DNA from 3 places in the Pseudomonas sp. MYb327 genome. Region 2 is predicted to be linked to each of the others. Evidence: predicted binding sites of a transcription regulator. Region 2 holds the regulator's gene; each other region holds the start of a gene.
What was found. The regulator sigma-54, encoded in region 2, starts transcription at its own class of promoters, with help from an activator protein. The targets are predictions, from matches to a motif close to ANTGGCATNNANNTTGCTNT.
Positions count from the first base shown of each region.

Region 1: glnA (glutamate--ammonia ligase) is a predicted target of sigma-54. The motif match lies at 2,968-2,987, and genes of this name have one in related genera.
Region 3: ABVN21_RS27395 (pilin) is a predicted target of sigma-54. The motif match lies at 1,732-1,751, and genes of this name have one in related genera.

Region 1 is NZ_CP159258.1:4,861,811-4,871,592, reverse strand. Features, by position in the region: gene glnL (nitrogen regulation protein NR(II)) at 1-494, opposite strand, end outside; gene ABVN21_RS21870 (DUF4124 domain-containing protein) at 738-1,262, opposite strand; gene glnA (glutamate--ammonia ligase) at 1,467-2,873, opposite strand; gene thiI (tRNA uracil 4-sulfurtransferase ThiI) at 3,202-4,656, shown strand; gene typA (translational GTPase TypA) at 4,796-6,616, shown strand; gene ABVN21_RS21850 (YkgJ family cysteine cluster protein) at 6,832-7,269, opposite strand; gene ABVN21_RS21845 (glycogen/starch/alpha-glucan phosphorylase) at 7,527-9,782, shown strand, end outside.
Region 2 is NZ_CP159258.1:4,300,213-4,309,994, forward strand. Features, by position in the region: gene ABVN21_RS19450 (KpsF/GutQ family sugar-phosphate isomerase) at 8-982, shown strand; gene ABVN21_RS19455 (HAD family hydrolase) at 982-1,506, shown strand; gene lptC (LPS export ABC transporter periplasmic protein LptC) at 1,515-2,087, shown strand; gene lptA (lipopolysaccharide transport periplasmic protein LptA) at 2,074-2,622, shown strand; gene lptB (LPS export ABC transporter ATP-binding protein) at 2,622-3,347, shown strand; gene ABVN21_RS19475 (RNA polymerase factor sigma-54) at 3,532-5,025, shown strand; gene raiA (ribosome-associated translation inhibitor RaiA) at 5,100-5,408, shown strand; gene ptsN (PTS IIA-like nitrogen regulatory protein PtsN) at 5,421-5,885, shown strand; gene rapZ (RNase adapter RapZ) at 5,888-6,745, shown strand; gene ABVN21_RS19495 (HPr family phosphocarrier protein) at 6,761-7,036, shown strand; gene ABVN21_RS19500 (ZIP family metal transporter) at 7,106-7,999, opposite strand; gene ABVN21_RS19505 (superoxide dismutase) at 8,030-8,641, opposite strand; gene ABVN21_RS19510 (hypothetical protein) at 8,643-9,083, opposite strand; gene ABVN21_RS19515 (class II fumarate hydratase) at 9,112-9,782, opposite strand, start outside.
Region 3 is NZ_CP159258.1:6,033,672-6,043,453, reverse strand. Features, by position in the region: gene ABVN21_RS27405 (DUF748 domain-containing protein) at 1-391, shown strand, start outside; gene ABVN21_RS27400 (BON domain-containing protein) at 605-958, opposite strand; gene ABVN21_RS27395 (pilin) at 1,266-1,685, opposite strand; partial or broken gene ABVN21_RS27390 (type IV-A pilus assembly ATPase PilB) at 1,917-2,219, shown strand; gene ABVN21_RS27385 (type II secretion system F family protein) at 2,222-3,439, shown strand; gene ABVN21_RS27380 (A24 family peptidase) at 3,441-4,313, shown strand; gene coaE (dephospho-CoA kinase) at 4,310-4,933, shown strand; gene yacG (DNA gyrase inhibitor YacG) at 4,930-5,130, shown strand; gene ABVN21_RS27365 (energy-coupling factor ABC transporter permease) at 5,156-5,845, opposite strand; gene ABVN21_RS27360 (DUF1780 domain-containing protein) at 5,983-6,609, shown strand; gene ABVN21_RS27355 (MOSC domain-containing protein) at 6,606-7,133, shown strand; gene ABVN21_RS27350 (DUF3094 family protein) at 7,185-7,358, shown strand; gene ABVN21_RS27345 (NAD(P)/FAD-dependent oxidoreductase) at 7,419-8,717, shown strand; gene ABVN21_RS27340 (methyl-accepting chemotaxis protein) at 8,773-9,782, opposite strand, start outside.

The sequences.
Region 1 (9,782 bases), 560 kb from region 2:
TCCTCCGGCAACTCACGGGCCAGCAATTGCGCTGCGCCGCGAATCCCGCCCAGGGGGTTCTTGATTTCATGGGCCAGGCCGCGCACCAGCATCTTGCTGGTTTCCTGCTTCGACAGTTGCGCTTCTTCCTTGGTGATGCGCAGCAAGCGGTCACGGGGATGGACTTCGAGCAGCAGCATTGTCTTGCCATCGCTCAGGATTGGCGTGACTGCGTAATCGACCGTCAAAGTCTGGCCGGTGAGGGCGGTGAGCATCGCTTCACGCTTGGTGAACGGGTGCGCCTGCTGAACCGCCTGACGCAAGGAATTCAGGGCCTCGGTGGATTCGGTGAATAACTCGCTGATGAATTGCCCATGGCTGCGCTGGCCGCTGATAGCCAGAAGCATCTCCGCCGCCGGGTTCATGTACTCGAGTCGCAATTCGGCATCGAGCAGGATGGTCGCGGTGGTGAGGTTGTCGAGAAGCAAGCGGTGCAGTGCGTCGCTAATGGTCATCGGGACCTCTTTTGGAGCAGGGCGGCGCGCAGGAAAAAAGCGCTGATGCGGGGAAAATGCAAAAACCAAACCAAGGCTCCGAAAAGAAGCGTTAAACCCCTGAAACGGGCGTATGACGCTCGATTGCGTGGCGTACTGTCGGCTTGTGCGGGTACTTTCGAACCAAAATGGGCTGCGCTGTGAGCGCAGTGCAACTAATCGCACCAATATAGTGCGCAACGAACTTCTTTCCAGGGCGCGCGATCAGCGCCCTGGTATTCGATGTTTTCGCACCCGTTGCACGGTAAACGTGACTGTCGAGCTCTGCTGTACCAAGGTTTCGCCGTCAATCACCTGCACCGCCAGGCTGTGTTCCCCGCGATCGATGTTCACCAATTGGAGGATTGGTACGTTGCTTGGCTGGCCGTAAGGTTGACCGTCCAGTAACAGTCTCAACAGATGCGGGCCCTGCAGGCGCGGCTTGATGAGCACGTTGACGTTGAAGGTGCCGTTGTTGGCGCGAAGGGCTTCAGTGGTGGGCAGGCCGGTGAGCTCCAGTACCTCGTAGGCGGCTTGGGGCTGCTCAATTGGCTTGGATTGAATCTTGGGCGCAGGAGGCGCCTGGGGCTCGATCCTGTTCAGGGGCGGTAGTTCGACGGGCTGCGCGGTCACTCCATCAGGTGGTTGATTACTGTAGGCCGTGTTGCCATCGGCGTCGGTGTACTTGTAGATCTGCGCTGAAGCAGGCAGTGCGATCAGCAACAAGATGAAGAGAAAAACGCGACCCATGAAATCGACCAGAAGCGAAAGCGATGCTTAGCAGCATAGGTCAGAGGTGGTGGTAGGCCCAAGTCGCTAAACATCTGGGCATGATTTACGTGGTTTCCCAAACACCACAAATCCCGTGTAGGAGCCATTAAATTACGGGCAGAAAAAAAGGCCTCCTGAAAGGGAGGCCTCTCTTGTCACGCCGCTTGCGCAGGCGCTACCGGATTAGCAGCTGTAGTACAGCTCGTATTCCAGTGGGTGTACGAAGGTACGTACCTTGATTTCTTCTTCGCTTTTCAGAGCGATGTAAGCATCGATGAAGTCGTCGGAGAACACGCCGCCTTTGGTCAGGAACGCACGACCTTTGTCCAGCTCTTCCAGGGCTTCTTTCAGGCTGCCGCAAACTTGTGGGATCTCTTTCGCCTCTTCAGGCGGCAGGTCGTACAGGTTTTTGTCAGCTGCGTCGCCAGGGTGAATCTTGTTCTGGATGCCGTCCAGGCCAGCCATCAACAGTGCGGCGAAGCACAGGTATGGGTTGGCTGCTGGATCCGGGAAGCGAGCTTCGATACGGCGGGCTTTAGGGCTCGACACGTAAGGAATGCGGATCGAAGCGGAACGGTTGCGAGCCGAGTAGGCCAGCATTACTGGCGCTTCGAAGCCTGGAACCAGACGCTTGTACGAGTTGGTCGCCGGGTTGGTGAAGCCGTTCAGGGCCTTACCGTGCTTGATGATGCCGCCGATGAAGTACAGAGCGGTATCGGACAGGCCGGCATAGCCTTCGCCTGCGAAGGTGTTCTTGCCATCTTTCCAGATGGACATGTGAACGTGCATACCCGAGCCGTTGTCGCCGTACAGAGGCTTAGGCATGAAGGTCGCGGTGCGGCCGTAAGCGTCAGCTACGTTGTGTACAACGTATTTCAGGGTTTGGGTTTCGTCGGCTTTCTTCACCAGGGTGTTGAACTTGACGCCGATTTCGTTCTGGCCGGCAGTTGCCACTTCGTGGTGGTGAACTTCGACGGTCAGGCCCATTTCTTCCAGTGCGTTGCACATGGAGGTACGGATTTCGTGGTCATGGTCGAACGGTGGAACCGGGAAGTAGCCGCCTTTGACGCCTGGACGGTGGCCCTTGTTGCCGCCTTCGATGTCCTGGTCGGACATCCAGGAGCCTTGTTCGGAGTAGATCTTGAACATGGAGCCGGAGATGTCGGACTTGAACTTCACTTGGTCAAAGATGAAGAACTCTGGCTCTGGACCAGCGAATACGGTGTCACCGATGCCGGTGGATTTCAGGTGCTCTTCGGCGCGCTTGGCGATCGCACGTGGGTCGCGGTCGTAGCCTTGCATGCTCGAAGGTTCGATGATGTCGCAGACCAGGATCAGGGTCGGCTCTTCGGTGAACGGATCCAGGACAGCAGTGGAGTCGTCCGGCATCAGGATCATGTCGGAGGCTTCGATGCCTTTCCAGCCAGCGATGGAGGAGCCGTCGAACATTTTGCCGACTTCAAAGAAGTCGTCATCCAGCGCGTCGCGAGCCGGCATGGTCACGTGGTGCTGAGTGCCCTTGGTGTCTGTGAAGCGCAGATCAATCCACTTGACGTCATGATCTTTGATGAGTTGAACCGACTTCGACATAGTGTCCTCCGGGTGGATTAGGGCTGGTAGTGGATGCCCTTAAATGTTTGTGATGCCGGCGCGAATACTCTGCCAAGGCAACCTGCCTCACAAGGGAGCAAATTGCATGCCAGTGCCCCACCATGGGTTTTTTGCCCCAAATTCACGCTTATAGAGCAGCAAAGCGATTTAAAGCAGGAAAACACGCTCCTTAATGTGGCGTTAAAAACGCAAAGTGATCCGTTTTGGTGCATGCAAAACCTTCTGCACATTAACTGGTTAAACCTTGAGCAATTTCCGCTATAATCCGCGCCCCCCTTTTTCGGCTGGCCCAGCGCGCGCTGTTTTCATGAAACTAATCGTAAAAGTCTTTCCCGAGATCACCATCAAGAGCCGCCCGGTACGGATGCGTTTCATCCGTCAGTTGGCCAAGAACATCCGTGCCGTGCTCCGCGATCTGGACCCGGCTGTGGTGGTGAACGGCGTGTGGGACAACCTCGAGCTGGAAACCCGCATCAGCGATCCCAAGGCGTTGAAAGAGATGGGCGATCGTCTGAGCTGTATGCCGGGCGTCGCGCACTTCCTGCAAATCGATGAATACCCGCTGGGCGATTTCGACGACATAGTCGAGAAGTGCAAACAGCACTACGGTGATGCACTGGCCGGGAAAATTTTTTCGGTACGCTGCAAGCGCGCCGGCAAGCACCCATTCAGCTCGATAGACATCGAGAAATACGTCGGCAGCCAGTTGCGTCGTCAGTGCGGTGCCGCCGGGATTGACCTGAAAAAGCCTGAAATCGAAGTTCGCATCGAAGTTCGCGACCAACGGTTGTTCGTCATCCACAGCCAGCACAACGGCATCGGCGGTTATCCGCTGGGAGCCCTGGAGCAGACGCTTGTGTTGATGTCCGGCGGCTTCGATTCCACCGTCGCGGCCTACCAGATCATGCGCCGTGGCCTGATGGCCCATTTCTGCTTCTTTAACTTGGGCGGACGGGCCCACGAGCTGGGCGTGATGGAAGTTGCGCACTTCATCTGGAAGAAGTACGGCAGCTCCCAACGCGTGCTATTTGTCAGTGTGCCGTTCGAGGAAGTGCTCGGAGAAATTCTCGGCAAAGTCGATAACAGTCATATGGGCGTAGTATTGAAGCGTATGATGTTGCGCGCTGCGTCCCAAATCGCCGATCGACTGCACATTGATGCGCTGGTGACTGGTGAGGCGATCTCCCAGGTTTCGAGCCAGACATTGCCGAACCTGTCCGTGATCGACTGCGTGACCGACAAGCTGGTGCTGCGTCCGCTGATCGCCAGCCACAAGCAGGACATTATCGATACGGCCAACGAAATCGGCACCGCCGACTTCGCCAAGCACATGCCGGAATACTGCGGGGTCATTTCGGTGAACCCCAAGACCGCTGCAAAACGCCATCGCGTGGAGCACGAAGAGAAAGAATTCGACATGGCAGTCCTTGAGCGTGCGCTCGAGAACGCCAAATTGGTACCGATCGATCGCGTGATCGATGAACTGGGCCAGGACGTACAGATTGAAGAAGTCAGCGATGCGCTGGCCGGTCAGATCGTTATCGACATCCGTCACCCGGATGCCGCTGAAGATGACCCGCTGGAGCTCGCTGGTATCGAGGTACAGACGATGCCGTTTTATGCACTGAACGCTCGTTTCAAGGAACTGGACCCTACTCGCCAGTACCTGCTGTATTGCGACAAAGGCGTGATGAGTCGCCTGCATGCCCACCATTTGCTCAGTGAGGGGCATGCCAATGTGCGCGTTTATCGACCGAGCTAAGTGCCCGGGGCTGTTTGCCTGTGGCCTGCGTCACCGGCCCCCCGATGCCACCGTCAAGCTGTAACGGCTTTTACGGACGCTACTGTTAATCGCTGCCAAGACTTGTCAGCACACCGAATCCTCTGATCGAGATACACAAGTGATCGAAAATCTACGCAACATCGCCATCATTGCTCACGTTGACCATGGTAAAACCACCCTGGTAGACAAACTCCTGCGTCAATCCGGCACCCTGGAGCGCAACGAGCTCAACGACGAGCGCGTGATGGACTCCAACGACCAGGAAAAAGAGCGCGGTATTACCATTCTGGCTAAAAACACCGCCATCAACTGGAACGGCTACCACATCAACATCGTGGACACCCCGGGCCACGCCGACTTCGGCGGCGAAGTTGAACGCGTAATGTCGATGGTTGACTCCGTTCTGCTGCTGGTTGACGCTCAAGACGGCCCTATGCCGCAAACCCGTTTCGTGACCAAGAAGGCTTTCGAAGCCGGCCTGCGTCCAATCGTGTGCATCAACAAGGTTGACCGTCCAGGCGCGCGTCCGGACTGGGTTCTGGACCAGATCTTCGACCTGTTCGACAACCTGGGTGCCACCGAAGAACAACTGGACTTCAAAGTCGTCTACGCCTCGGCCCTGAACGGTATTGCCGGTCTGGACCACAATGAAATGGCTGAAGACATGACCCCGCTGTACCAGTCGATCGTCGACAACGTACCAGCGCCGGCTGTTGACCGTGACGGTCCGTTCCAGATGCAGATCTCCGCACTGGACTACAACAGCTTCCTGGGTGTTATCGGTGTTGGCCGTATCGCCCGTGGTCGCATCAAGCCGAACTCCCCGGTTGTCGCTATCGGCGCCGACGGCAAGAAGCGTAACGGTCGTATCCTGAAGCTGATGGGTCACCACGGTCTGCACCGTGTAGACGTTGACGAAGCCGCTGCAGGCGACATCGTGTGCATCAGCGGTATGGACTCGCTGTTCATCTCCGACACCCTGTGCCACCCGGACACCGTTGAAGCGATGAAGCCGTTGACCGTTGACGAGCCAACCGTTTCCATGACCTTCCAGGTAAACGACTCGCCATTCTGCGGTAAAGAAGGCAAGTTCGTGACTTCCCGTAACATCAAGGAACGTCTGGACAAAGAGCTGCTGTACAACGTTGCACTGCGCGTTGAAGAAGGCGACTCGGCTGACAAGTTCAAGGTTTCCGGCCGTGGTGAGCTGCACCTCTCGGTACTGATCGAAACCATGCGTCGCGAAGGCTTCGAAATGGCTGTAGGCCGTCCGGAAGTGATCATCCGTCTGGTTGACGGCGTGAAGCATGAACCGTACGAAAACGTCACCATCGACCTGCCAGAAGAATCCCAAGGCAAGGTGATGGAAGAGATGGGCCTGCGTAAAGGCGACCTGACCAACATGGTGCCGGATGGCAAGGGCCGTGTACGTCTGGAATACAACATCCCTGCTCGTGGTCTGATCGGTTTCCGTAACCAGTTCCTGACCCTGACCAACGGCGCTGGCATCCTGACCTCGATCTTCGACCGTTACGACGTGATGAAGTCGGGCGACATGTCCGGCCGTCAGAACGGCGTTCTGGTTTCGGTTGAAACCGGCAAGGCACTGACCTACTCCCTGGAAACCCTGCAGGCGCGTGGCAAGCTGTTCGTAGAACACGGTCAGGAAATCTACAACGGTCAAATCGTTGGCCTGAACAGCCGTGACAACGACCTGGGCGTTAACCCTACCAAGGGCAAGAAGCTCGACAACATGCGTGCTTCGGGTAAAGACGAAACCATCGCTCTGGTTCCACCTGTTCGCTTCACCCTGGAACAGGCTCTGGAATTCATCCAGGACGACGAGCTGTGTGAAGTGACTCCTAAGTCCATCCGTCTTCGCAAGAAGATCCTGGACGAAAGCGAGCGTACCCGCGCTGCCAAGAAAGCCAAGGCATAAGATTTAGCCCGGCTGAATGAAAACGCCCCCGGTCGAAAGGCCGGGGGCGTTTTTGTTTGTCTGCGATTTGTGTGGCGTTTTTGCTGGCCCCATCGCCGGCAAGCCGGCTCCTACAGGGTTTAGAGGCGTACATAAAATCTGCGTACGACAACAATCACTGTAGGCGCTGGCTTGCCAGCGATGAGGCCGTTCAGCCGCCGCAAATTACAGGGGTATCAGAACCGCTCGATCGACCGCGAACTCTGCTCGCGCACCACTTCCTTCGGCTTATAAGCGCAATACCCCGGCCGCGGGCCGATTTTAGGGTGGTTGCGGCATGTGTCGGGGCGCTTTTCATAAATAGTGCACAGACGGCTCTTACGATCCAGGTACAGGCAATCGTTGTTGCTCATGCGCTGGAGGGTGAAGATTCCTGACTTCTGGTTGAAGCGCTCGACCAGGCCTTCCTTTTGCAACCGCTTGGCGATGTTCTTCGGCGGATCACCCATCTCGAACTCATCGACCACCCCGATGCGGATCAGATCCTTGATTTTGACCTCGACCGGCAGCGTGCAGCAGCTGGACATGCAAGAGCCGCACATCGGGGCAGAATATTTTGCCCAGGTATCGAGGCGGTCGATCTCCGCAGCGGCGATCAGGTTCGGCTTCATCATCGGTTGTTACCAGCGTGTGCATCAGGGCGCGCGATCATACCGGGACTGGTGGATTTTTGAACAACCTTTCGCCAGATTTTTTTCACCACCGCCCAGCGACACCGCTAATCCGGCACGGCACCTGCATTGAATCAAGTACACGACAATGGATTGCCGATCCAATTCGCACTAACGGGAAAAACTGCCGAACCGGAGCCTCTACCGCCTGTCAGACCGTCTAGGCTCAGACAACTCAAAGCTCGCTCGAGGTCTTATCGATGACTCAAGAACCACTTGTTCGCGAAGCAGAGGTGGCCGCATTCCGCGACGCCGTCTTGACCAAACTCACCTACGCGGTGGGCAAAGACCCGGATCACGCCTTCGACCACGACTGGTTCGAGGCCATTGCGCTGGCAGCGCGCGATCACATGGTCGAGCACTGGATGGACCACACGCGGCAGATTTACCGAAAAGGCCAGAAGCGCGTTTATTACCTCTCTCTGGAATTCCTCATCGGCCGGTTGCTCTATGACAGCTTGAGCAACCTTGGCCTGCTCGATGTAGCACGCGAGGCTCTGACCGAACTTGGGGTCGACCTGGAACGCATCCGCCTGCTGGAGCCCGATGCGGCGCTGGGCAACGGCGGTCTCGGTCGTCTGGCGGCGTGCTTCATGGAAAGCATGTCGACTCTGGGCATTGCCGGGCACGGTTACGGCATTCGTTACGAACACGGTTTGTTCCGCCAGGCCATCGTTGACGGTTGGCAGCAGGAGCAGACCGAGCACTGGCTGGATTTCGGCAACCCGTGGGAATTCGAGCGGCCGGAAGTGGTTTACCCGATCGGCTTTGGCGGCAGCGTCGAAACCGTGACCGATGAAAGCGGCAAGTCCAAGCAAGTCTGGCATCCGGCGGAAACCGTGCGGGCGATTGCCTACGACACGCCAGTGGTCGGTTGGCGCGGCGCGAGTGTGAACACACTGCGCCTGTGGCGTGCCCGGGCCATGGAAGATTTGCACCTGGAGCGCTTCAACGCCGGCGACCACTTGGGCGCGGTTGCCGAAGTGGCCCGGGCCGAAAGTATCTCCCGCGTCCTGTACCCGGCGGACAGCACCGAAGCCGGACAGGAACTGCGCCTGCGGCAGGAGTATTTCTTCGTCGCCGCGTCCCTGCAGGATTTACTGCGCCGCCATCGCAACATGCACACCTCGGTGCTGACCTTGGGCGATCACGCGGCGATTCAGCTGAACGATACTCACCCGTCGATAGCCGTGGCCGAGCTGATGCGGCAATTGGTCGATGTCTATGATGTGGCGTGGGACGCCGCGTGGCAGGTCACGGTCGACACGCTGTCCTACACCAACCACACGCTGCTGCCCGAAGCACTGGAAACCTGGCCGGTCGGTTTGATGGAGCGCATGTTGCCGCGGCACATGCAGATCATCTATTTGATCAACGCCCAACACATTGACTCGCTACGCGCCAAAGGCATCCACGACTTCGACGTGCTGCGCGCGGTGTCGCTGATCGAAGAAGACAACGGCCGCCGTGTGCGCATGGGCAACCTGGCATTCCTGGGTTCCCATAGCGTCAATGGTGTGTCCGGGTTGCACACGCAACTGATGCGCAAAACCGTGTTCTCCGAACTGCACAAACTCTATCCGGAGCGGATCAACAATAAGACCAACGGCATCACTTTCCGCCGCTGGCTGTACCAGGCGAACTCGGAACTGACTTCGATGCTGGTCGATGCCCTCGGCCCGGACCTGCTGGATAATCCGGAAGCTCGCTTGCTCGATCTTGAACCATTCGCCGAGAAGACCGCGTTCCGCAAGGCCTTCGCCGAGCAACGCCTGCACAGCAAAAAAGCCCTGGCGTACATCATTCACGAGCGCCTCGGGGTCGCGGTCAACCCGGCGGCGATGTTTGATGTGCAGGTCAAACGGATCCACGAATACAAGCGACAGCTGCTCAACCTGATGCACACCGTAGCGCTTTACCAAGCCATTCGCGCCGAGCCGGAAATCGACTGGGTGCCGCGGGTAAAAATCTTTGCCGGCAAGGCTGCCGCGAGTTATCACCAGGCCAAGCTGATCATCAAACTGACCAACGACATCGCCCGGGTGGTGAACAACGACCCGACGGTGCGCGGCTTGCTGAAAGTGGTGTTCCTGCCCAACTACAACGTCAGCCTGGCGGAGAGCATTATTCCGGCGGCGGATTTGTCCGAGCAGATTTCCACCGCAGGCTTCGAAGCTTCGGGCACCAGCAACATGAAGTTCGGCCTCAACGGTGCGTTGACCATCGGGACACTGGACGGCGCCAACGTGGAAATGTGCGAGCGCATCGGCGCGGAACACATGTTCATTTTCGGCCTCAGCGCGCAGCAGGTTGAAGCACGCAAACAGAACCATGAGTTCAGCGCGGTGCCGGACATTGCCGCGTCCCATCGACTTAATGACGTACTGCAAGCGATTCGCGGCGGGGTGTTCTCGCCGGATGACCCGTCTCGTTATGCCGGGCTCATCGATTCGCTG
Region 2 (9,782 bases):
TTCCGACATGAGCCAATCCAGCGAGCTGATTCAATCCGCACAACGCACCATCCGCCTCGAAATGGAAGCCGTACAAGGCTTGCTACCCCAAATCGATGCAGATTTCGTACGCGCTTGCGAGATGATTCTGGCCAGCAAAGGCCGCGTAGTCGTGGTTGGCATGGGCAAATCAGGGCACATCGGCAACAAGATCGCCGCCACCCTGGCCAGCACCGGCACCACGGCATTTTTTGTGCACCCGGCCGAAGCCAGTCACGGCGACATGGGCATGATCACCCGCGACGACATCATCCTCGCGCTGTCGAACTCCGGCTCGACCAATGAAATCGTCACCCTGCTGCCGCTCATCAAGCGCCTGGGCATTCAGTTGATCAGCATGACCGGCAACCCGAATTCGCCCCTGTCCAAAGCTGCTGAAGTCAATCTGAATGTTCACGTCGAGCACGAAGCCTGCCCACTGAACCTGGCGCCCACCTCTTCGACCACCGCAGCATTGGTCATGGGCGACGCCCTGGCCGTCGCCCTGCTGGAAGCGCGAGGCTTCACCGCCGAAGACTTTGCGTTTTCCCACCCGGGTGGCGCGCTGGGCCGACGCCTGCTGCTGAAAGTGGAAAACGTCATGCACGCCGGGCAAGAACTGCCGCAGGTTCAGCGCGGCACCCTGCTCAAGGACGCGCTGATGGAAATGACCCGCAAGGGCCTGGGAATGACCGTGATCCTTGAAGCCGACGGCAAACTCGCCGGGATCTTCACCGACGGCGATTTGCGCCGCACCCTGGACCGCACCATCGACATCCACAGCGTGACCATCGACCAGGTCATGACTGCCCACGGCAAGACTGCCCGCGCCGAAATGCTCGCCGCCGAGGCCCTGAAAATCATGGAAGATCATAAAATCAACGCGCTCGTCGTGGTCGACAGCGAAGACCGCCCGGTCGGCGCCTTGAACATGCACGACTTGCTGCGTGCGGGAGTAATGTAATGAGCGCAGACCTTCTGCAACGTGGCCAACAGATCAAACTGGCGGTATTCGACGTCGACGGCGTACTGACCGACGGACGCCTGTACTTCCTCGAAGACGGCAGCGAATTCAAGACCTTCAACACCCTCGACGGCCAGGGCATCAAGATGCTGATGGCAGCCGGCGTGCAGACCGCTATTATCAGCGGCCGTAAAACTCCGGTCGTAGAGCGACGAGCGAAGAATCTCGGCATTCCGCACCTTTACCAGGGTCGCGAAGACAAACTTGTGGTACTGGACGAACTTCTGGGCCAACTCAACCTAAGCTATGAACAGGTCGCCTACCTCGGCGACGACTTGCCAGACCTGCCGGTGATTCGCCGCGTAGGCTTGGGCATGGCAGTGGCCAATGCCGCCAGTTTCGTGCGTGAACACGCCCACGGCGTGACCCAGGCCCGCGGTGGCGAGGGTGCCGCGCGAGAATTCTGCGAATTGATCCTGCGCGCCCAGGGCCGCCTTGATGCGGCCAACGCCGCGTACCTGTGAGCCAAGACATGTTGAGCAAAAAGATTCGCAACACTCTGGTGTTCGGCTCCATCGCGGCGATTTTCGCCGCGGTCGGATACTGGAATATCAGCCCGGAACGCTTCCTCGACAAGCCAGTGGTGAAGGCCGACGAAAGCGCGATCGACTATTACGCGATCAACGCCCACAGTGTGCAGTTCCTGCCGGACGGCAAACTGCAATACGAGATGACGTCCGACAAGGTCGAACACCTCAAGGCAACCGAAGTGACGTTGCTGACCAACCCCGACCTGAACATGTTCCGTGGTACCGAGTTCCCATGGCACGTCCAGAGCGAAAAGGGTGAAGTCAATCCGGACGGTACGCAGGTTGAATTGATTGACTCGGTACGCATCACGCGTTTCGACGAAAAAAATCGCAGGACCCTGATCACCACCACTCGCATGACGGTGTTCCCGCAACAGCAATATGCGCAGACCGAGCAACCCGTTAGAATCGACGGCGCTGGCGGCGTATCGACTGGTAACGGAATGAAAGCGTATTTGAAAGAAAGCAGGATACACCTGCTATCGAACGTAAGAGGACAGTATGAGGCTCGTTAAAACCCTCCCTATTTTGCTCAGTCTGGGCGCAGCACTGGGAAGCGTGAGCGCCTGGGCTCTGCCGAACGATCAGCAGCAGCCAATCCGCATTCAGGCCGACGACGCCCAACTGGACGACAAGAACGGTGTTGCCACCTATACCGGCGACGTGATCATCACCCAGGGCTCGATGAAGGTCACCGGCAACAAAGTGACCATGACCCGTGCCGCCGATGGCGACATCGACGTGGTGACCTCGGTGGGCAACCTGGCCTACTTCGAGCAACTGCAAACCGCTGGAGACACCAAGCCCGTGCAGGGCTGGGGTGTGACCATCCAGTATCTCGCCAAGCAAAATCGTGTCGTGCTGATTGACCGCGCCAAGGTCATCGATAAGGACGACAACGTCACCCAAGGCGAGAAAATCGTCTACGACACCGAGAAAAAGCTCGCCAGCGCCGGTCGCGCTACCGGCAGCAAGGTGACCGAGTCGCGTCCGCGCATCGACATGGTGATCCAGCCGAAAAAGAAAACCGACGAGCAAAAGGCCCAGTAATGGCAACTCTGAAAGCTCAGCATCTGGCCAAGAGCTACAAGAGCCGTCAGGTCGTGCGTGACGTCAGCCTGTCCATCGACAGCGGTCAGATCGTCGGCCTGCTTGGTCCCAACGGCGCCGGCAAGACCACTTGTTTCTACATGATCGTGGGCCTGGTACAGGCCGATCAGGGCCGCGTCCTGATCGACGACCTGGATGTCAGCCATCAGCCGATGCATGGCCGTGCAAAGGCCGGCATCGGCTATCTGCCGCAAGAAGCCTCGATCTTCCGCAAACTCTCGGTAGCCGATAACATCATGGCGATCCTCGAGACCCGCAAGGAACTCGACAAGGCCGGTCGTCGCAAAGAACTGGAAAGCCTGTTGCAGGAATTCCACATCAGCCATATCCGCGACAACCTCGGCATGAGCCTGTCCGGTGGCGAACGTCGCCGCGTGGAAATCGCCCGGGCACTGGCCACTAACCCGAAGTTCATCCTGCTCGACGAACCCTTCGCTGGCGTGGACCCGATTTCGGTGGGTGACATCAAACAGATCATCTACCACCTCAAGGCCAAGGGCATTGGCGTGCTGATCACTGACCACAACGTCCGTGAAACCCTGGATATCTGCGAAACCGCCTATATCGTCAACGATGGCCAACTGATCGCCGAAGGCGACTCTGAAACCATCCTGGCCAACGACCTGGTCAAGGAAGTGTACTTGGGCCATGAGTTCCGCCTGTAAGCGCTGAGGTGTCTGGCAGGTCGCCAAAGCGCTTGTCTCGATAAAAAATCAACATTTTTTTATTGTTACAGCGCTCTAGGCAAACGCTGCAGTTTCGGGCATATAATTTGCTTATGTTTGGCGCTCCGGCGCCCTGTAGTGGATGGCGCATGTGCGCCGGCGAATAAGGTGTTAAGCCCCTGCCATGAAACCATCGCTAGTCTTGAGAATGGGCCAGCAGCTGACGATGACACCGCAGCTGCAACAGGCCATCCGCCTGCTCCAATTGTCGACCCTGGATCTGCAACAGGAAATCCAGGAGGCCCTGGAGTCCAATCCGATGCTCGAACGCCAGGAAGAAGGCGACGACTTCGACAACACCGACCCCTTGGCTGACAATGCCGAACTGAAGCCCAACAGCGACATTCAGGAGCCCTCCTACCAGGAAAGCGCCCCGACGGTGGATAACCTCGAGGAAGGCGACTGGAACGAGCGCATCCCCAATGAACTGCCCGTCGATACCGCCTGGGAAGATGTCTACCAGACCAGCGCCAGCAGCCTGCCGAGCAACGATGACGACGAGTGGGATTTCACCACCCGTACTTCCGCCGGTGAAAGCCTGCAAAGCCACCTGCTCTGGCAATTGAACCTGGCGCCGATGTCCGACACCGATCGCCTGATCGCCGTGACCCTGATCGACTGCATCAACAATCAGGGCTACCTTGACGAGACGCTAGAGGAAATCCTCGAAGCGTTCGATCCAGAGCTGGACATCGAACTCGACGAAATCGAAGCCGTTCTGCACCGCATCCAGCAATTCGAACCTGCCGGCATCGGCGCCCGCAACCTGGGCGAATGCCTGCTGCTGCAATTGCGCCAGCTGCCCGCCAAGACCCCTTGGCTTGCTGAAGCAAAGCGTCTGGTCACCGACTACATCGATCTGCTCGGCAGCCGCGACTACAGCCAGCTGATGCGCCGCATGAAGCTCAAGGAAGATGAACTGCGCCAGGTCATCGAACTGGTCCAGAGCCTCAATCCGCGTCCAGGTTCGCAAATCGAGTCCACTGAAGCCGAGTACGTCGTTCCCGACGTCATCGTGCGCAAGGACAACGAACGCTGGCTGGTGGAGCTCAATCAGGAGTCGGTGCCACGCTTGCGGGTCAACGCCCAGTACGCCGGATTCGTCCGCCGCGCCGATACCAGCGCCGACAACACGTTCATGCGCAACCAGCTGCAAGAAGCCCGCTGGTTCATCAAGAGCCTGCAAAGCCGCAACGAAACCCTGATGAAGGTAGCCACCCAGATTGTCGAGCATCAGCGCGGCTTCCTGGAGTACGGCGACGAAGCGATGAAACCGTTGGTCCTGCATGACATCGCCGAGGCGGTGGGCATGCACGAGTCGACGATCTCGCGGGTGACCACGCAGAAGTTCATGCATACCCCGCGGGGCATATATGAGCTGAAATACTTTTTCTCCAGCCACGTCAGCACCTCCGAAGGCGGCGAATGCTCGTCCACGGCGATCCGCGCAATCATCAAAAAACTGGTTGCCGCGGAAAATCAGAAAAAGCCGTTGAGTGACAGCAAGATCGCTGGTTTACTGGAGGCACAAGGCATTCAGGTGGCTCGCCGCACCGTCGCCAAGTACCGCGAATCCCTCGGGATCGCGCCTTCGAGCGAACGCAAGCGGTTGATGTAGAGCCACGCCACAGCGTTCCAGTGGCAGATCATCTGATCTGCCGCTTTATGCACTGGCAACGAAGGAGAAGCTGTATGCAAGTCAACATCAGTGGACACCAACTGGAAGTGACCGAACCTCTTCGCACCTACATCGGCGAAAAACTCGAACGATTGGAGCGACATTTCGACAAGATCACCAACGTGCAGGTCACGATGACGGTCGAAAAGTTGAAGCAGAAAATCGAAGCCACGCTGCATATTCCCGGGAATGAAGTTGTCGCCAACGCGGAACATACCGACATGTATGCGGCGATCGACGCACTCACCGACAAGCTTGATAAACAACTCAAAAAGCATAAGGAAAAGACCCAGAGCCTCCTCCAGGGCGCTACCGGTCGTTAACACTCCCAACCCATGATCCGACTTGAAAGCATCCTGACCCCCGGCCGTTCCCTGGTGAACGTGCCGGGCGGCAGTAAAAAGAAAGCCCTCGAACAAATTGCCAACCTCATCCATCGCGAAGTGCCGGATCTGGAGATGCAAGATGTCTTCGAGGCTTTGATTGCCCGTGAAAAACTCGGATCTACCGGTTTTGGTAACGGCATCGCTATTCCTCACTGCCGCCTGAAGGGCTGCGATTCGCCCATCAGTGCCCTTATGCACCTGGACGCCCCAATCGATTTCGACGCCATCGACGGCGCCCCGGTTGACCTGCTGTTCGTATTGCTGGTCCCCCAGGCCGCTACCGATGCGCACCTGGAGCTTTTGCGCCAGATCGCCAGCATGCTCGACCGCAAGGAAGTGCGCGAAAAACTGCGCAGCGCCCCGAGCAATGAAGCCTTGTATCAGGTTGTCCTGGACGAGCAAAACGGGCCGTAACCATGCGTTTGATCATCGTCAGTGGCCGTTCCGGCTCGGGTAAAAGCACCGCCCTCGATGTTCTCGAGGACAACGGCTACTACTGCATCGACAACCTGCCTGCCGGGTTGCTGCCGGAATTGGCCGAGCGCGCACTGATTCACACTGAGCTGTCCCAGCCGCTGGTTGCCGTGTCCATCGATGCGCGTAACTTGCCGAGCCATCTGACACGCTTTCCCGACCTGCTGGAAGAAGTCCGCAGCCGGCATATCCAGTGCGATGTCCTGTACCTGGATGCCGACGAGGAAACGCTGCTCAAGCGTTTTTCGGAAACCCGTCGTCGTCACCCATTGAGCAACGCCAACCGATCGCTGGCCGAAGCGATCAACGTTGAGAGCACCTTGCTCGGACCGATTGCCGACCTCGCCGATCTCAAGATAAATACCACCAGCCTGAACCTGTATCAGCTGCGCGACACGATCAAGCTGCGATTGTTGAACCAGCCGGAGCCGGGAACCGCGTTCCTGGTGGAGTCGTTCGGATTCAAGCGTGGCATGCCGGTAGACGCTGATCTGGTGTTCGATGTGCGTTGCCTGCCGAACCCTTATTGGAAGCCTGAGCTTCGTGAGCAGTCCGGACTCGATCAACCGGTTGCCGATTACCTGGCGGCACAGCCGGATGTCGAAGAGATGTATCAGGACATATCTACCTATTTGCTCAAATGGTTGCCCCGCTTTGCCGCCAGCAACCGCGCCTACGTCACTATTGCCATTGGCTGCACTGGCGGTCACCACCGCTCCGTCTACCTGACCGAACGTTTGGCCAAGACCCTGCAACAATCCCTGAAGAACGTCCAGGTTCGCCACCGCGACCTCAGCTAAAGGATTCACACCGCGATGCCTGCTCTGGAAATTGAAATCATCAACAAGCTGGGCCTGCACGCTCGCGCTTCTGCAAAATTCGTTGGCGTTGCCGGGCAGTTCAAGGATTGCACGATCAGGGTTGGACGCACGCCAGAGACCGCAGTCGACGGTAAAAGCATCATGGCCATGATGATGCTCGCCGCCGGCAAGGGCACCAAAATCCATTTGAGCACGGAAGGCGAGCAGGCTCAGGAAGCGCTGGATGCGCTGGTGAAGTTGATCAATAACTACTTCGACGAAGGCGAGTAACCCCCGCTTCTGTGGTGAGGGAGCTTGCTCCCTCGCCACAAGATGTTCCTTCAGCTATTAGCGCCCGGTTCAGGCCAACGCCGTATCCATCACCATCATCAAACAAAACCCGATCAACAACCCAAGACTGGCAAGCTTTTCGTGGCCGTGTCGGCGCGACTCGGGAATGACTTCGTGGGTCACCACCAAGAGCATCGCTCCCGCCGCCATTGCCAATCCCAACGGCAACAACAGTTCGGCCAGGCTCACCAGCCAGGCGCACAACAGAGCGAACACGGGCTCGACCAAACCGGAAGCCGCACCGATCAGGAATGCCTTGAAGCGTGACATCCCTGCCCCGGCCAGCACCAACGCAATCACCAGTCCTTCCGGAACATCCTGCAAGGCAATACCCATCGCCAAACTGTCAGCATCAGGCATTCCACCGCCGGCCGATACACCGATCGCCATGCCTTCGGGAATGTTGTGGGCAATGATTGCGAACACGAACAGCCAGATTCGCGGCGCAATCACCGGGTGCTCAGGGGTGCCGACGAGCATTTCCGGTGAAGCCCCCGAGACCTTGAGGTCGACCAGAAACAGACCGAACGCGCCGAGCATGATGCCAAAACAGATCAGGCTGCTGGCTGCCCACGGGGTCATGCCAAGGTTTTCCGCCGCAGCAATGCCCGGCACGATTAGCGAAAACGCGGTCGCCGCCAGCATCACACCCGCACCAAACCCCAGCAGCGTATCGCTGAGTGCCTCGGGCATGCGCCGGACCACCAGCACCGGCACCGCTCCGAGCGCGGTGCCGAGTGCGCAAATCGCACCGCCCTGTAACGCTCGCGACAGCTTCGGTTCGAGATCCAGCCATTCCAGCCCGTGTGCAACCAGCAAGCTCATACCCGCCAGCAGTAACAGCGATCCAAATGCATAACGAAACATTCGTCCACTTCCGATCGCCAGTGTTTCAGTGCCCATAGTCAGCCTTGGATTGTTTTTGTAGAAGACTTAAATCAGCGCAGCCTGATAGCGCGCCGCGACTTCTGGCCAATTGATCACGTTATAAAACGCGCTGATGTATTCCGGGCGACGGTTCTGATACTGAAGGTAGTAGGCGTGTTCCCAGACATCCAGACCGAGGATCGGCGTATTGCCGTTCATCAACGGGCTGTCCTGGTTGCCGCTGCTTTCCACGATTAAGGTCTTTTGCGGCGTGACGCTCAGCCAGGCCCAACCGCTGCCGAAGCGGGTCAGCGCAGCCTTGGTGAACGCTTCTTTGAAGCTGTCCAGACCGCCCAGTTGCTCATTGATGGCCGCAGCCAGTGCGCCTTCCGGTTTACCGCCACCGCCAGGTGTCATGACTTCCCAGAACAACGAATGGTTGGCATGCCCGCCGCCCTGGTTGATCACGGCAGCGCGGAGTTTCTCTGGCAACTGCTGCACGGCAGCTACCAGTTTTTCCACCGGCCATTCAGCAAATTCGGTGCCTTCAACGGCGGCGTTGAGGTTGTTGATGTAGGTCTGATGGTGCTTGGTGTAGTGAATCTCCATGGTCTGGGCATCGATATGCGGTTCCAGGGCGTCGTAGGCGTACGGCAAGGCAGGCAAGGTAAAAGCCATTTCAATGAACTCCATGATGGTGAGGCGCGGCAGGTTGTGACGGCGCGGCGGCATCGACGTGCAGCAAACGATGAGTTCGCGGGTATTCACCGTGTTCGCTGATGAAATTCAGCAGTTCGACATAGGTTTTGCTGCTCTGGCGCATCGCGGCTTCACGCAGGGCCGGTGCCAGTCGCGGATCCTGCATGGTCTGCAACAACCGCTGATGGATAGCGCACAGATACTCGGCGCTCTCCTCCGGCTGGTTCAGACGCAAATGCAAATCCGCCAGGTTATGGTGGGAAATCACGCAGACCGCCACCGCTTCATCGGCATCCGCCCAGCGCTCGAACAACACCTGGGCCAGGGCCAATGCCTGCAAGTAAGCCTCGCGGGCATCGACCAGTTCACCCAGCATGAAAAAGCGGTTGGCTCTTTCGATCGTGCGTTTCCAGTGCTCCATGGTGAGCCTCCAAAGCGGCAGCGGCGTTTTACACGCCGCCTGCGGTGAGTTTTTCCGGGTTGAGCAACTCTTCCAGTTGGCTGCGTGTCAGCTCGGTGTGTTCCAGCGCCACGTCGATCACCGGACGACCTTGTTGATAGGCCTTCTTGGCGATTTCGGCGGCTTTCTGGTAGCCAATGATCGGGTTGAGAGCGGTCACCAGAATCGGGTTGCGTGACAACGCTTCCTTGATGCGGTCTTCGTTGACCTTGAAGCTGGCGATGGCCTTTTCGCCCAATAGGCGGCTGGAATTGGTCAGCAATTCGATGCTACTCAGCAGATTTTGGGCGATGATCGGCAGCATCACGTTCAGTTCGAAATTGCCCGACTGGCCGGCAATGGTGATCACCGTGTCATTGCCGATTACTTGGGCGGCGACCATGGCGGTGGCTTCCGGGATCACCGGATTGACCTTGCCAGGCATGATCGAAGAGCCCGGTTGCAGGGCTTCGAGCTCGATCTCGCCCAGGCCGGCCAAAGGACCGGAGTTCATCCAGCGCAGGTCGTTGGCGATTTTCATCAGCGATACGGCGGTAGCCTTAAGCTGCCCAGACACAGCGACGGCGGTGTCCTGGGAGCCGATCAGCGCAAACAGATCCTTGCCCGGCGTGAACTGCACGTGAGTCAACTTGCTTAGTTGCTGACTGAATCGCGCAGCGA
Region 3 (9,782 bases), 1.7 Mb from region 2:
GGAATATCAGTACAACTACTACAAAATGCTCCAGCGCCGCGGTGACAAGGTGCCGGCGAAGGCGAACTTGCTGCAGGTGCCTGACAGTGAGAAAGGTCCGTTGCTGGAAGGGATCTACCGCACACGCCTGAAAACCCAACCGCCAGCCGAATGGAAAGACCTGGGCAAAGAAGAACGCACCGCGAAAATGCGTGCCGACGTGATCCAGTTCTGGAGCTCCAGTGAAGTGCTGTTGCGGGAGTTGGGTCAGGAGCGAGCCAGCAGCATCAAGGACTATCTGGTCGACAAGGGTCAATTGGCCGATGACCGTGTGTACTTCATTGATGCCCAGTTGGGTGAAGCGGAGAAGGACGGCAAGGTTGTTACGCCAATGCACCTGGACGCTGAGTGAAGGTAACCGGTTGGTGCAGATCAACAGTAACCGCTGCAGGCTCACTCCCAAAGTTGTTATATGCAGCCCACAATAAAACAGGCCCCGACACGAATGCCGGGGCCTGTAATGGCCACATCCTTATGGCCGTTCGCATGAACTCCTCAGATGCGGTAGACGTATGACTCGGCTCGTCTACCGCGCCTTCTCCCGGTTCAGGCGAGAAGTCTTGCCTTACTCGGCTTTCAGGCCGTCAGCGGAGACCGCTTTGACGCCTTTGATTTTCTTGGTGATTGCTACGGCAGTGGCTTTTTGACTGTCAGTCACCGCGACGGTGGAAGACAGGGAAACCACACCTTTGTTGGTTTCAACCTTGATGTCAGTGCCAGGAATGCCTTTCTCGGTTACCAGGTCTGTTTTGACTTTGGTGGTGATCCAGGTATCTGAAGTGGCTTCTTCGGCTTTGGTAACTTCACCGGTAGCCACCATCAATGGTGCTTGTGTGGCCTGAGTCTGGGCAAATGCAGCATTGGCCATGGTCAGGGTCAGCGCGGTAGCAGTAGCGGCAGCAATAGCGAACTTCTTCATACGAGTAACTCCTGTTTTTCTGGAAAATCTGCTGGGTTGTTTGTCAGCAGGGTTACCAGAGATATTGCGAACGCTGTGCCAACTTTGAAACACCAGATAAATCGTTATAAATCAATAACTTATAAAATCAGCAAATTTTCGAAATCATGCAAATTGCATGACTTTGACATTCTCTACATGCAAGTTGCCGGTTTTTAACAAGGCCTAAGGCCATGAATTTTCGAAACTTTCTCATTTACATTGGATTTTCATCCGTCAAATAAAAAAACCCCGCGCAGGGCGGGGTATCTGGCTACAAAACGTTGGATCAGACCTTCGGAACAACGCCAGTGCAGCCTTTGGGCGCGTAGTCCTGATCGACGCCGGTGTCGCATGTCCAGCCCGTCGATGTACGGTTCAAGGTAATGGTTTTGTTCAATACAGGACCCGGTGCGTTGAGAATCGTGCAGGCGATGGTGCCCGTACCGTCAGCCGCCTTGCCCGAAGCCGTCGTGGTGCAGTTGGAGGTCGTCGCTGTACCGCCAATTTTGGTCAGATCTGGATCGGTCCCTTGATTCAGCACGTCTTCAAACGGCACCTTCAACGCCGAGATCTCCGCCAGCCCCGCCGTCACCTTGGCCCGTGCCTGATACTTCGAATAAGCCGGGATCGCAAACGTCGCCAGAATCCCGATGATCGCCACCACGATTAGCAGCTCGATCAGGGTAAAACCTTTTTGATTGTTCATAGACAGCCTCCGTGCATGAGTCGAAATCTCATGATCTGGTGGTGGCGCAGCACAGCCCATGCCAAGCCTCCCGAGGCCTGTTCACGGGGAGCGCGTTGGCAGCAGCGCCCTTTCCTACCCCCAGGATCCGCACTATCTGACAGTTTTTGTCACCTCACCGCCGCTGGTTTGGTTGCGCCCGTTGACTAGGCTATAAGACATGAAATGTCTGCGTCCGGTCGTGTGCCGCTGGAGATCCCTCGCGAGACACTGCTCAAGGAAGGCTTCCCCGAGGAACGCATCGGCACATTCACGATCTATGAGCCGGTTGGTTGCGATCATTGCAACGGCGGCTACAAAGGGCGAGTGGGGATTTATGAGGTGGTGAAGAACACGCCGGACTTGCAACGACTGATCATGGCTGAAGGCAACTCACTGCAAATCGATGAGCAAATGCGCAGGGACGGCTTCAACGACTTGCGCACTTCCGGCCTGCTCAAAGCCATGCAGGGCATTACCAGCCTTGAAGAAATCAACCGGGTCACCAAGGACTGAACATGGCGGTCAAAGCAGCGAAAATCAGCGTGTACGCCTGGGAAGGCACAGACCGCAAAGGCACGAAAATCACCGGCGAATTGACGGGCCAGAATCCCGCATTGATCAAAGCGCAATTGCGCAAGCAAGGCATCAACCCCGGCCGGGTTCGCAAGAAAACCGCCTCGCTTTTCAACATGGGCAAACGCATCAAGGCCCAGGACATTGCACTGTTTACCCGGCAGATGGCGACCATGATGAGAGCTGGCGTGCCGCTGTTGCAGTCGTTCGACATCATCGGCGAAGGCTTCGATAACCCGGCCATGCGCAAGCTGGTGGACGAGGTGAAACAGGAAGTCGCGGCGGGGAATAGTTTCGCCGCGGCACTGCGTAAAAAACCGCAACACTTCGACGAGCTGTACTGCAACCTGGTGGATGCCGGCGAGCAGGCGGGTGCGCTGGACACTCTGTTGGAACGGGTGGCCACCTACAAGGAAAAGAGCGAAAGCCTAAAGGCCAAGATCAAGAAAGCCATGACCTACCCGCTGGTGGTGGTGTTCGTCGCAATCATCGTCACCGGGATTTTGCTGGTCAAAGTGGTGCCGCAATTCCAGTCGGTGTTCGAAGGGTTTGGTGCCGAATTGCCCGCCTTCACGGTGATGGTGATTGGCCTGTCGCGGTTCATGCAGGATTGGTGGTGGTTGATGCTTGGCGTGCTGACCGTGGGGTTCTTCGCTGTGCGCCACGCCTTCAAAACGTCGCAGGTTTTTCGCGACCGGATGGACATCTGGCTGCTGAAACTGCCGCTGGTGGGCACTTTGATGTACAAGTCCGCCGTGGCCCGTTATGCGCGAACGCTGTCGACCACCTTCGCCGCCGGCGTACCCTTGGTTGAAGCCCTGGAATCAGTGGCGGGTGCCACCGGCAACATTGTGTTCAAGCGTGCGGTGCTGCGCATCAAGCAGGACATTTCGACAGGCATGCAGCTGAACTTCGCCATGCGCACTTGCGGAATCTTTCCGAACATGGCGATTCAGATGACGGCCATTGGCGAAGAGTCAGGCGCCCTCGACGATATGCTCGACAAGGTCGCGGGTTTCTACGAGGACGAGGTCGACAATATGGTTGATAACCTCACCAGCCTGATGGAGCCGTTCATCATGGTAGTGCTGGGTGTTATTGTCGGCGGCCTGGTAGTTGCGATGTACCTGCCCATCTTCCAACTTGGCTCAGCGATCTGACATGCCCTTGAACGAAATTCTCGCTCACTACCCGCTGGCCTTCGTCGTCATCGCCGGGATGATCGGCCTGCTGGTCGGCAGCTTTCTCAACGTGCTGATCTGGCGTCTGCCGAAAATGCTCGAACGCGAGTGGCGCGTGCAGGCCCACGACATTCTCGGGCTGTCCAGCGAAACGCCGCCGCCGACCTTCAACCTGATGCTGCCCCATTCCCAATGCCCAAACTGCGGTCATCGGATTCGTGCTTGGGAAAACATTCCCATCCTCAGTTTTATATGCCTGCGTGGGCGCTGCTCTGCTTGCAAGGCGCCAATCAGAAAACGCTACCCTCTGACCGAACTGGCCTGCGGCCTGTTATCGGCGTTCATTGCCTGGCATTTCGGTTTCGGCTGGCAAGCCTGCATGGCACTGCTACTGACCTGGGGCCTGCTGGCCATGAGCCTGATCGACGCAGAGCATCAACTGCTACCGGATGTACTGGTGCTGCCGCTGATGTGGCTGGGGTTGATCGTCAACAGCCTCGGTTTGTTCGTGCCATTGCATGAAGCGCTGTGGGGCGCTATCGCCGGCTACATGGCGCTGTGGTCGGTGTTCTGGCTGTTCAAGCTGATCACCGGCAAGGACGGCATGGGCCATGGCGATTTCAAGTTGCTGGCCATGTTTGGCGCCTGGGGCGGCTGGCAGATCTTGCCGCTGACCATCCTGTTGTCGTCCTTGGTCGGGGCGGTGGTCGGTGTGATTTACCTGCGTCTGCGCAACGCGAAAACTTCGACACCCATCCCCTTCGGCCCCTATCTGGCCATCGCCGGCTGGATTGCCTTGCTCTGGGGTGTTCAAATAACCGACTTCTATTGGCAGTTTGTCGGTTTGAAATGAATACCCCTGTGGAAAAACCCTGGATTCTCGGCCTGACCGGCGGCATCGGCAGCGGCAAAAGCGCGGCGGCCCAACACTTCATCGATCTCGGTGTGCATGTGGTCGACGCCGATCACGCCGCGCGCTGGGTCGTCGAGCCCGGCCGGCCGGCGCTGGCAAAAATCGCCGAGCACTTCGGCCCTGGTGTGTTGCAGGCCGACGGGCAACTGGACCGCGCCGCACTGCGCAAGCTGATCTTCGAAGTGCCGGATGAACGCCGCTGGCTCGAAGCCCTGCTGCATCCGCTGATCGCCGAGGAAATCGCTCATCACCTGGCACTGGCAAAATCACCTTACGCGATTCTGGTTTCGCCGCTGCTGATCGAGTCCGGGCAGTACGCCATGACCCAGCGGGTGCTGGTGATCGATGCCCCGGAACAGCTACAGATCGAACGCACTCTGCAGCGCGACCAGACCAGCGAAGAGCAGGTCCAGGCGATCCTCAAGGTTCAATCAAGCCGGCAGGATCGCGTGAGCCATGCCGACGAGGTGGTGATCAACGATCGCGACCTCGCCTGGCTGCACAGCGAGGTTGAACGCCTGCATCACTATTACCTAACTTTGCCTGGAGGCCAGTCATGAGCCAGATCCCAACCGTCGAATGCCCGACCTGCGGCGCCCCCGTCGAATGGAGCCCCGAGAGCAAATTCCGGCCGTTCTGTTCCGACCGTTGCAAACTGATCGACCTCGGCGCCTGGGCGTCGGAAGAGCACAAGATCCCGGTGGCCCCGGATGCCGAGGACGAATTGTTCAGCGGCGATTTCGATCCGCGTCACTGATTCAAGGGAACGTAGACGATTTCAATCAAGACTTGGGATCGTCGTCTTTCCACGGTGCCGACAGGTAGCGCGTGCGATTGAAGGTCTCCAGCCATTCCGGGCAGAACACCACCAACGCGCTGACCACCATGCCGTTGATAAAGGCTTCCGGAAAAACCAGTAGCCACAGGTAGCCGACAAAATCTTCCAGCCAGTACGGCATGGCGAAACGCTCATCGAACCACAACAACCACAACGCCAGCAGCAGGCACAGCAATGCCGACAGCGCTGCCGCAAAAAACCCGGAAACGAAGATGTACACAAAGGGATTTCGCGGTTGCGCACGCTCCACCAGGATCGCGCAGCACTCGGTCACCAGCACCGGTAGCACGATCAACAGCGCGCCGTTAACCCCCATCGCCAACAAGTCCTGACGCCCCAGTAGCATCAGACCGGTTTGCGCCACCAGTCCGCCAACAATCGCCAGCGGCCAGTCCAGCAACAGCGTCACCGCCGTCATGCCGATGAAGTGGTAGGACACGCCGGTATCGAAGTCCCGTCGCACCAGCCACAGCATGAACAACGCGAACACCGTGCCGAACAGCAAATGCTGACGACGACTGTCGGTGAACAACTCGACCCACGGCGCGCGCCAGATCGCCCAGAGCACCACCGGCCCATAAACCAGCCAGCCGACCGTCAGGCTCTGCGGTGACAGCAGTTCAGCGCCGATCATGTGGGTAACCCCTTGTGCTCCACCGCAGACTCCTTAATTGCTACAGACCGTTGTCAAGCAGTCTACTACGGCAACGAAGTGGCTCCTTCCGAAGCAAAGCTTTCTGCTTGTCGCATTTGAACGCTAAGCTTGGGCCTATGGATGACTCAGATTATTTACGCCTGCTGACCATCGCGGCCGAGCAAGCCAACGCGTTTCTGTCCAATGCCCGCAAATGGGAGCGTGAGCGTTGGGTCTGCCAGCGCCTGCTGCAAGGCTTGAACATCCCTTATCGCGCCGACGAATTCGCCCCGGCCGGCGAACCGCCCGACGTATTGTTCCGCGATGCCAGTTTCGAGGTGTTCTTCGTCCTCGACGAGGGCCGACGCCTCAACGACGAGTGGCGCGACGAGCTGCAACGCCGACGCAGCGCGTTCTCCCTGAGCCAACTGGTGCGACGCGAGGCCAAGCCCCGACGCATTCCGGCCAACGAATTCTTGCTGCGACTGGCGCCGACTTTGCGCAAAAAAGCGCATAACTACAAAGAACGTGGCATGGATCTGGGCGAGCTGGACATCATCGCCTTCGCCAGCCTCAAGCGTGAAGTGCTAGACCTCAATAGCCATTTTCCGCCGCCAACCGAATATCTGCGCCAGGGCTGGCGTTCGCTGTCGCTGGTCGGCCCGACTTTCGCCCGCGTGCTGTTCGCCCATCCGGATGCCCCGGATTTCCTGCGCAGCAACCTGGGACGCAGCATCGTGTTCGACGTCGGGATTAGCCTGTGAGCCCATTGCAGGAACTGATTGCGCAAGTCCCGCAAACCGGCCGCGTACGCTGGATCGGCGTGCGCCCGGAACGCCACGCACCAATGATCGAACTTGAAGCCGTGGAAGCGCGGCTGGAGGCCGGTTTGACCGGAGATCGCGCCCGACCAGGCGTCCGAAATGCACGGCAGGTGACGCTGATTCAGTGGGAACATCTGGCAGTCATCAGTTCGCTGATGAGCCGTCCGGACGATCAACCGGTAAAGCCTGAAGATCTGCGGCGCAATCTCGTTATCAGTGGGATCAACCTGTTCAGCCTCAAGGGCCGGCGCTTCCGGATCGGCCAGGCGATTTTCGAAACCACGGGCTGGTGCCAGCCTTGTGCTCGCCTGCAAGACAACCTCGGCCCCGGGACCTTTCAGGCCGTGCGCGGACATGGCGGAATCACCGCCCGGGTGTTACAAAGTGGCATTATTCGCCTGGGCGATACGGTGAGCGTCGAGCCAATTCCGGACAGCGGCTATGCTCCGTTCAACGTTCGTTAAATCAGCCTGTAGCTTCTCCACATTCAGCAACGTCTACCTGACGAGGCCTTTATGACCAGCCGCCTGAACCCAGACGACCAGAAGCATGTCGAAGAGTACCTGCAGTTATCCCAGCACCGAGTCGAGCGCCGGCCTTTCCGGCCGTGGATGCTCCTGGTGCTGGTATTGGCAGTGACCATTGGTCTGGGCCTGTTGAGCCGACTTATCAGTTACCTGACGCTATGAGCTGCTTGGCGCTCGCTCGGTTGACTGCACCGATTTCCTTTAGCCTTGCGAGTTATCCCCATGTCCCATCGTATTGTTATTGTCGGCGGCGGCGCCGGCGGTCTGGAGTTGGCTACCCGTCTGGGTAAGACTCTGGGCAAGCGCGGCACGGCCAGTGTGATGCTGGTCGACGCGAACCTGACCCACATCTGGAAACCCCTGTTGCACGAAGTGGCCGCCGGTTCCCTGAACTCTTCCGAAGACGAACTCAACTATGTTGCCCAGGCGAAATGGAACCACTTCGAGTTCCAGCTCGGGCGCATGAGCGGGCTCGATCGCACGCAGAAAAAAATCCAGCTCGCGGCCACTTATGACGAAGCCGGCCTGGAATTGGTGCCGGCGCGGGAAGTGGCTTACGACTCGCTGGTGATTTCCGTTGGCAGTACCACCAACGATTTCGGCACCCAGGGCGCAGCGCAGCACTGCCTGTTCCTCGACACGCGCAAACAGGCCGAACGCTTCCACCAGCAGTTGCTCAACCACTACCTGCGCGCCCACGCCGGGCAGACCGACAAGGTCGAGCAAATCAGCGTGGCCATCGTCGGTGCCGGCGCCACCGGGGTTGAACTGGCTGCCGAACTGCACAACGCCGCCCATGAACTGGCGGCTTACGGACTGGACCGTATCAAACCGGAAAACATGCACATCACCCTGATCGAAGCCGGGCCACGGGTACTGCCAGCCCTGCCGGAGCGAATCGGCGGACCTGTGCATAAAACCCTGGAGAAACTCGGGGTCAACGTCATGACCAATGCAGCGGTCAGCGAAGTCACAGCGGACAGTTTGATCACCGTGGATGGAAAAGTGATCAACGCCAGCCTGAAGGTCTGGGCCGCCGGGATTCGCGCGCCGGGTTTCCTCAAGGACATCGACGGCCTGGAAACCAACCGCATCAACCAGCTGCAAGTATTGCCGACCCTGCAAACCACCCGCGACGAGAACATCTTCGCCTTCGGTGACTGCGCCGCCTGCCCGCAACCGGGCACCGACCGCAACGTGCCGCCACGCGCCCAGGCGGCGCATCAACAGGCGTCGTTGCTGGCTAAATCGCTGAAGCTGCGGATCGAAGGCAAGGCGTTGCCGGAGTACAAGTACACCGACTATGGCTCGCTGATCTCACTGTCGCGTTTTTCCGCTGTGGGTAACTTGATGGGCAACCTCACCGGCAGTGTGATGCTTGAGGGTTGGCTGGCACGGATGTTTTACGTGTCGCTTTACCGCATGCACCAGATGGCGCTGTACGGGCCGTTCCGCACGGCGATGCTGATGCTGGGCAGCAAGATCGGCCGCGGGACTGAGCCACGGCTGAAACTGCACTGATATAAAAACCTGTGGGAGCTGGCCTGCCAGCTCCCACATTTTTTTTCTGAAGCAATTACACCCGAAAACGCCGCACCATCCCCTGCAGGGCATTCGCCAACTGCGACAATTCATGGCTCGACGCGCTGGTCTGATCTGCTCCGGCAGCCGAACGCACTGACAGATCACGAATATTCACCAGGTTGCGATCGACCTCACGCGCCACTTGCGCCTGTTCTTCAGCCGCGCTGGCGATCACCAGGTTGCGCTCATGAATTTCATGGACCGACGCGGTGATGGTTTGCAGCGCCTCACCTGCCCGCTCGGCCAGGACCAGCGTGCTGGCAGCACGGGAGGCACTGGCGTTCATGGCATCCACGGCCAGGCTCGAGCCATTGCGCATGCCTTGCACCATTTGCTCGATTTCCTGGGTCGATTGCTGGGTCCGATAGGCCAGCGCACGCACTTCATCGGCCACCACCGCGAATCCACGACCGCTCTCCCCCGCACGAGCCGCCTCAATCGCCGCATTGAGCGCCAGCAAGTTGGTTTGCTCGGCAATGGCACGAATCACATCCAGCACCTTGCCAATATCCTGGGACTGATCGGCCAGGGACTGCACCAATTCGCCCGTGCTCTGCACATCATTGGCCAGCGAGCTAATGGCGCTGGCAGTTTCGCTGACCCGCTCCTGCCCCAGATGCGCCGATTCACTGGACTGACGGGTTGCGTCAGAAGTGGACACCGCGTTGCATGCGACCTCTTCTACAGCCGTCGTCATTTCATTGACCGCCGTCGCGGCCTGCTCAATCTCTTTGTTCTGTTGCTGCAGGCCTTGGGTACTGTCGAGGGTGACCGCGTTCAACTCATCGGCTGCCGTGGCCAATTGCGTGGCCGAACCACTGATGCCTTGCAGGGTTTCTCGCAGGTTTTGCTGCATAGTCGCCAAGGCCTTGAGCAAACGGCTGACTTCGTCATTGCCATGGGTTTCGATCGGGCGAGTCAGATCACCTTGCGCCACATGCTCTGCGGCGCTCACGGCTTCGCTCAGAGGTCTGACGATGCTGCGGGTCAGCAACATGGCCA